Regions from separate parts of the Pseudomonas sp. KU26590 genome, predicted to be linked through region 3. Evidence: predicted binding sites of a transcription regulator. Region 3 holds the regulator's gene; each other region holds the start of a gene.
What was found. Region 3 encodes FliA, which starts transcription of late flagellar genes. Its sites were predicted from a motif close to CTAAAGTTTNNNNNNNNNNNGCCGNTAA; they were not measured.
Positions count from the first base shown of each region.

Region 1: a site for FliA is predicted at 1,095-1,122, ahead of OKW98_RS22335 (methyl-accepting chemotaxis protein). Genes of this name have one in related genera too.
Region 2: a site for FliA is predicted at 1,446-1,473, ahead of OKW98_RS00015 (methyl-accepting chemotaxis protein). Genes of this name have one in related genera too.

Region 1 is NZ_CP110644.1:5,025,589-5,027,856, forward strand. It holds gene OKW98_RS22330 (tetratricopeptide repeat-containing response regulator) at 1-869, opposite strand, end outside; gene OKW98_RS22335 (methyl-accepting chemotaxis protein) at 1,178-2,268, shown strand, end outside.
Region 2 is NZ_CP110644.1:296-2,563, reverse strand. It holds gene OKW98_RS00015 (methyl-accepting chemotaxis protein) at 1-1,409, opposite strand, end outside; partial or broken gene OKW98_RS00010 (16S rRNA (uracil(1498)-N(3))-methyltransferase) at 1,826-2,268, opposite strand, start outside.
Region 3 is NZ_CP110644.1:2,351,105-2,353,372, forward strand. It holds gene fleN (flagellar synthesis regulator FleN) at 1-544, shown strand, start outside; gene fliA (RNA polymerase sigma factor FliA) at 541-1,284, shown strand; gene OKW98_RS10505 (chemotaxis response regulator CheY) at 1,525-1,899, shown strand; gene OKW98_RS10510 (protein phosphatase CheZ) at 1,919-2,268, shown strand, end outside.

The DNA of each region.
Region 1 (2,268 bases), 2.7 Mb from region 3:
CGATAGGCCTTCGAAGCGCCGTCGAAATCCTCGTTTTCCAGCGCCAGCTTGCCCAGCAGACGCTGACGGCGCACGGCGTAAGGCGACAAGCGCACGGCCTCTTCCAGCATCTTCTGCGCGCGCTTGTTATCGCCGCTGGCCACCAGCACGTCGGCCAGCCCGTCGTACAGCACCGGCATGGCATTGAAGGCGCGAATCGCTTCCTCGTACACGGCCTGCGCTTCGGCGTTACGCCCGCGCTTGAACAGCAGCTTGCCCAACGCCACGTACGCCCAGGGTTGCGGGCGGTCGGCCAGGATCGACTTGAGAAAGGCTTCCAGCGGCTCGTGCTGGTTAAGGTCACGCAGTGCATCGGCTTTGTAGCGCAGGCACAGCGGCGCAAAGCGTGGGTCCTGTTGGGTCAGTGCCACGCAGGCGGTCAGCACTTCGGTCGGGTTGCTGCGGTCGAGCGCTTGCAGGATCGGCTTGAGCAACGTCTTGCGCTGGACGATCTTTTCCAGACGCTGAGCCAGGCTTGCACGGTTGAACGGCTTGGTCAGGTAGGCATCAGGCTCCCACTCCAGCGCACTCATCACCATCGCCTGGCTGTTCTCGGCGGTGACCATGACAAACACGCTTTCATGGCTGATCAGCCGATCGGTCATCAGGTCTTCGAGCACCTGCTGGCCGTTCTTCTTGCCGTCGCCCAGATTGAAGTCGTGGAGGATGAAGTCGTAGCGCTTCTGCGCGCACATCTTCAGCGCCTCCTCGCCGGTGTCGGCAGTGTCCACCGCCTTGACGCCCAACTCGCGCAGCATCGAGCGGACCGAACTGCGGAAGTCGGAAAAATCGTCGACGATCAGAAAGGTTTTTTGGTTCCACGCCAGCATCGAGATTCCTGTCACCGGATAAATAATCGGCCCTGAGGCACTTGCAAGGGCGGCGGTCTCGTTCCCAACGTCCGGGAAGAAACGGCCAATAGAGTTGCGGCATGACGCCGCTTGTCCGAGTTATCGGCGGCTGCAGGGCAAAGCTTAGGCACGCCAAGCGGGAAAAGTGAGGCCCTCGCGCCGTGTTGACGGGGCATCGATACCGAAGGATCCGCAGGAGACCAGGTAAAGTCCTTGAGCGCTCCGCCGATATCCAGTCATGCAACGCGTAGCCAACAGCCGCAACCCATTCCCTCCGAGTGCACCCCATGTCCTGGCTGACCGACCTGAAATTGAAGACCAAGCTCCTTTCGGCTTTCTGTCTGTGTGCGCTGATCACCGTGGTGGTGGGTGTGCTGGGGCAGAGCGGTATTTCCCGGCTGTACGATCTCTTCCAGAACACCGTCAGCGACAACCTCTACTCGATCGCCACAGTCGATTCGGTCAAAGCCAACGTCATCGCTACCAACCGTGACTTCTTCAAGGTCATCGGACTGAGCGCGCTAAAGGCCAACCCGGATGACATCAACGCGGCGATCCAGTCATTGAAGGAAAACCAGGCGCAGGCCGAGACGGACTTCAAGGCCTATAGGGCCACTCCGCTGGCCCCGGATGAGAAGGCCGCTGGTGATGACTTCGAGCGCGACTGGGCCGCTTACATCAGCGCCGCCCTCAACGCCTTGTCGGTGGTGCAAAGCGGCGATCTCGAGCAAGCCAGCAAGTTGGCCGCCACCAGCGTGACCCCAAGTTATCGCAAGACCATGGGCGAGCTGAAGATCATGATCCAGTCCAACGCGCGGCAAGCCAATGAACAGGCCCAGGAAGGCATCGAAACGGACAAACAGGTGACGTGGATTCTGATCATCGGTTCATTGATAGCGGTGGTGTGCGCCATTACCTTGGGCCTGATCGTCACGCGAATGATCACCCGGCCGATCTATCAATCGGTGGCCAGCGCCACCCGGGTAGCGGGCGGTGATTTAAGCCAGCCTATCCATCTCGGCGGCCAGGATGAAACCGGGCAGTTGCTCAAGGCGCTGTCCAACATGCAGGGCAGCCTCAAGGGCACGGTTCAGCAGATCGCCACCGCTTCGGATCAACTGGCGTCCGCCGCTGAAGAATTGACCATGGTGACCGACGACAGCACCCGCGGGCTGATGCGTCAGAACGATGAGATCCAGCAAGCCGCAACGGCCGTCAACGAGATGACCGCCGCGGTGGAAGAAGTGGCGCGCAACGCCGCCAGCGCGTCGCTGGTGTCTGCGCAGACTTCCGAAGATGCCATCAAGGGCCAGCAACAAGTGCAGCAGGCCGTCAGCGCGATGAACACCATGACCGTGGAAATCACCGAATCGACCGA
Region 2 (2,268 bases), 2.4 Mb from region 3:
CTGCCGATCTTGTCGCTCTCGCGCTTGAGTTCGGCCATCGCCTCGGTGGACTGACCGACTTCGGTCGCCAGACGCTCGATCTGCGCAATGGCCTCGTTGACCACTTTGTCGCCTTCGCGCGCCTGGAGGTCAGCCGCTGCGGCAGCCTCGGACGCTTCTTCGGCGTTGCGTGCCACTTCCTGCACCGTGGCGGTCATCTCGTGCATCGCGGTCGCCACCTGGTCGGTCTCGACCTTCTGACTGTTGACGCCGGCGCTGGTCTGTTCGGTAACCGCCGACAGCTCTTCGGCGGCGCTGGCGATCTGGGTCACGCCTTCGCCGATCCCGCCGATCAATTGGCGCAGCTCCACCGTCATGCGCTGGATGCTGCCCTGCAACTGGCCAAGCTCGTCGCGCCGGTCGACGCTCAGGTTGTGGGTCAGATCACCGGACGCCACGCGCTCGACTGCCACAAGTGTCTGGCCCAGCGGCACCGTGATTTGCCGGGTGATGACCCAGGCGGCGAGAACGCCGAGTATCAGGGCCACTAGTGTGGCAATGCCAAGGGTCGATTGAGCCTGACTGCTGTCGGCATCGCGTTTGGCATTCTGCGAAATGTTCAGTTGGTCGCTGGCGTCCAGCAGCTGTTGCCCCAGCTCGGTCATCTTGGCCAAGGCCTGAACGCTGACCAGTTGAGCGTCACGGTACTGGCCGACAGCGTCGCGGTAGCCTTTGAGTGCCAGGTTGGCCTTTTGCAGCTGCGGGATGTATTGGGAGGAAACGTCGCCCGCCAGCGTGTTGACTCCGACGATGGCTTCGTCGATGGCGGCGGTGGCGTTCTTTTCGAATTCCGGTTTGCCGCTGAAGGTGTAACCGCGCACCTGGAAGCGTGCCTGCTGAATCTGTTTGCTGACGTCCACCGCGCTGTTGAATTGCAGGATGTTGTCGTGCTGCAGCAACGCCTGTTCGATCTTGTTGACGACATCAACAGCGGCGTCGGCAGTAGCCCCCAGGTTGGTCCGGCTGGCTTCACGGGTCTGGATAGCCTTGGTCATGTCGCCAAAGGCGCGGCGGTAGTCGCCGGCGGCCTGAGTCTGAGCGTCCATCAGTTTGAGATCGCCAGCGCCTTTGACCATGCTCTGGCCGGTTTTCAGGTCGGCGTCGAGCTTGTCCAACGCGGTCATGACCGCCGTCGCGGCTTCAGCGCTGTATTGAGCTTCATACACCATGCCTGCCGTGCGCAGATCCATCGTCCGCTCACTGATCTGCGAGATCATCCCCAGCTTGTCGCCGCGCTCGATCACGGCCTTGACGCTCGACCAGCCCGTCGCCGTGATGAGCAGCGTGAGCAACAGCACCAGGCCGAAACCGATGCCGAGTTTGAGACGGACGCTCATATTTCCAAGGCGTTGGGTAAACCAGCCAGACATGATGATTCCTTGCGAGTTGTTGTTATGGACGCCTGTGCATCGGCCGGTGGGCGAGGAACTGAAGCGGGGTGTGAGAACGGGAGGGTGGGCAGGTTCACGACTGCTGCGCAGCCGATCGCGGGCAAGCGCGCTCCTACGCCTTCGGCAGAAGCGGGTCAGGCGTTGATCGGCAGAGATGGGTTCGGTATTGATCGTCAGGTCGAGTACCGCTGGTGCGGATGCTCATCGCGTTTGCCGCTGGTACGGATGCTCACTGCGAGTGCCGCTGGTACGGATGCTCATTGTGAGTGCCGCGCGTCCGGATGTCGGCGATCTGCTTTGGATTCTGCCCGCAGGGCGTAGGAGCGCGCTTGCCCGCGAACTGGCGCGAAGCGGCAGCAAACAGACGCCTCGGTCTACTCAGATGCAACGCAGCCTCAGAACAACCGGGCGAGCAGCGCGATGACGGCGGTTTCGACGCGCAGGATCCGCGCGCCTAGCTGGACGGGATTCAGGCCCGACGCATGCAACAGGTCGACTTCATAGGGAATCCAGCCACCTTCAGGGCCGATGGCCAAAGTGACAGGCTGCTCGACCGCACGGGGCAAGCCGGGAGGTCGCCCGGATGACCGACCAATCCAGCGTCCCTTCAACAATGGCGGGAAGGCGATCTTCAACGAACGGCTTGAAGCGCTTTTCGATGACGATCTCCGGCAGCACGCTGTCCCGGGCCTGCTCCAGCCCGAGAATCAACTGCTCGCGGATTGCCGCAGGCTCCAGAAAGGGCGTCTGCCAGAAACTTTTTTCGACGCGATAGCTGTTGACTAGGATGACTCGGGGCACCCCCATCGTCGCCACGGTCTGAAACACCCGACGCAGC
Region 3 (2,268 bases):
CCACCTGACCCCGGCGCAGCATGCCGGGTTGATTCAGGCGTTCAGTGACATCGGCGACAACCTCGATGTGCTGGTCATCGATACCGCCGCCGGCATCGGCGAGTCGGTGGTGAGCTTCGTCCGCGCCGCCCAGGAAGTGCTGCTGGTGGTGTGCGACGAGCCCACGTCGATCACCGACGCCTACGCCCTGATCAAACTGCTCAACCGCGATTACGGCATGAACCGCTTCCGCGTCCTGGCCAACATGGCCCAGAGCCCGCAGGAAGGGCGCAACCTCTTCGCCAAGCTGACGAAAGTCACCGACCGTTTTCTCGACGTGGCCCTGCAATATGTAGGCGCTGTGCCGTACGACGAATGCGTACGCAAGGCCGTGCAGAAACAGCGCGCCGTGTACGAAGCGTTTCCGCGTTCCAAATGTGCGTTGGCGTTCAAGGCCATCGCGCAGAAAGTCGACACCTGGCCGCTCCCGGCGAACCCGCGCGGCCATCTGGAATTTTTCGTAGAACGCCTCGTGCATCACACCAGCGCAGGGCCCGTCTCATGACAGCAAGTGGCTATCGCATGTACAGCAAATCGTCCAAAGACTCCCAGTATGAGCTGATCGAGCGGTATGCCCCGCTGGTCAAACGAATCGCCTACCACTTGCTGGCGCGTCTGCCGGCCAGCGTGCAGGTCGAGGACTTGATCCAGGCGGGCATGATTGGCTTGCTCGAAGTCTCGACCAAATACGACTCCACCAAAGGGGCCAGTTTCGAGACGTACGCGGGTATTCGTATCCGTGGCGCGATGCTCGACGAAGTGCGCAAGGGGGATTGGGCACCGCGCTCGGTCCACCGCAACACGCGCATGGTCAGCGACGCAATTCGTGCAATCGAAGCGAAAACCGGTCGTGACGCTAAAGATCACGAGGTTGCTGCCGAACTTGAAATGAGTCTCGACGATTACTACGGGATTTTGAACGATACCCTGGGCAGCCGCCTGTTCAGTTTCGACGACCTGTTGCAGGACGGCGAACACGAAGGGCTGCACGAGGACGGCGCGAGCCAGTCCCTCGAACCGTCGCGGGATCTGGAAGACGAGCGCTTCCAGGCTGCGCTGGCCGAGGCCATTGCCAACTTGCCCGAACGTGAACGCCTGGTGTTGTCGCTGTACTACGACGAAGAGCTGAACCTCAAGGAAATCGGTGAGGTCCTGGGGGTCAGCGAGTCGCGGGTCAGCCAGCTGCACAGCCAATGCGCGGCGCGTTTGCGCGGTCGTCTTGGCGAGTGGCGCGCACGTTCATGAATGAGGCGCAGGCTGCGAGGCCTGCGCGTTGCGTGTAAGACCGGCTGTGCAAGACGTGAGCGGGAAGTAAAGAGACACGGCAGGAGTCGGTCGAACCGGGTCGTAGAGGATCCGGTTTCGCTGCGCTTGTCCCCGTCGATTAAAACCCCTCTTCATGTTCGGCACAGCCGGTATTGATTGAACGCGCGTTCAGGTGCTGAACGCGTTAAAGACTGCTTGGAGGTCGAATTGGACAAGAACATGAAAATCCTCATCGTTGATGACTTCTCAACGATGCGGCGGATCATAAAAAACCTGTTGCGTGACCTTGGGTTCACCAACACGGCCGAAGCAGATGACGGACTCACCGCATTGCCGATGCTGCAAAGCGGCGCCTTTGACTTCCTCGTCACTGACTGGAACATGCCTGGCATGTCCGGCATCGACTTGTTGCGTCAGGTGCGTGCCGACGAGCGTCTGCGCAGTCTGCCGGTGCTGATGGTCACTGCCGAAGCCAAGCGCGAGCAGATCATCGAAGCCGCTCAGGCCGGTGTGAACGGCTACGTGGTAAAGCCGTTCACGGCGCAAGTGCTCAAAGAGAAAATCGAAAAGATCTTCGAGCGCGTCAATAGCTGATGTCCGCTGCGAGGGCGCTATGGATTCCAAAGATTCGACAATGGGTGACTTTGAGTCAACCCTGAAGAAACACGCACAAGAGCTGGTCGCGAGCCTTGAAAAAGGCAAGTTCGGCGACGCCGTGCAACTGATCCATGAGCTTAACCAGACCCGCGACCGCGGCCTGTATCAGGAAGTCGGCAAACTGACGCGCGAGCTGCACAGCGCGATCGTCAACTTCCAGATCGACCCGAACATGCCGCAGGCCGAGGAGGTCTCTCAGATCACCGACGCCACCGAGCGGCTGTCGTACGTGGTCAGGCTGACTGAAAACGCGGCCAACCGGACCATGGACCTGGTGGAGCTGAGCACGCCGTTGATGCACGGGCT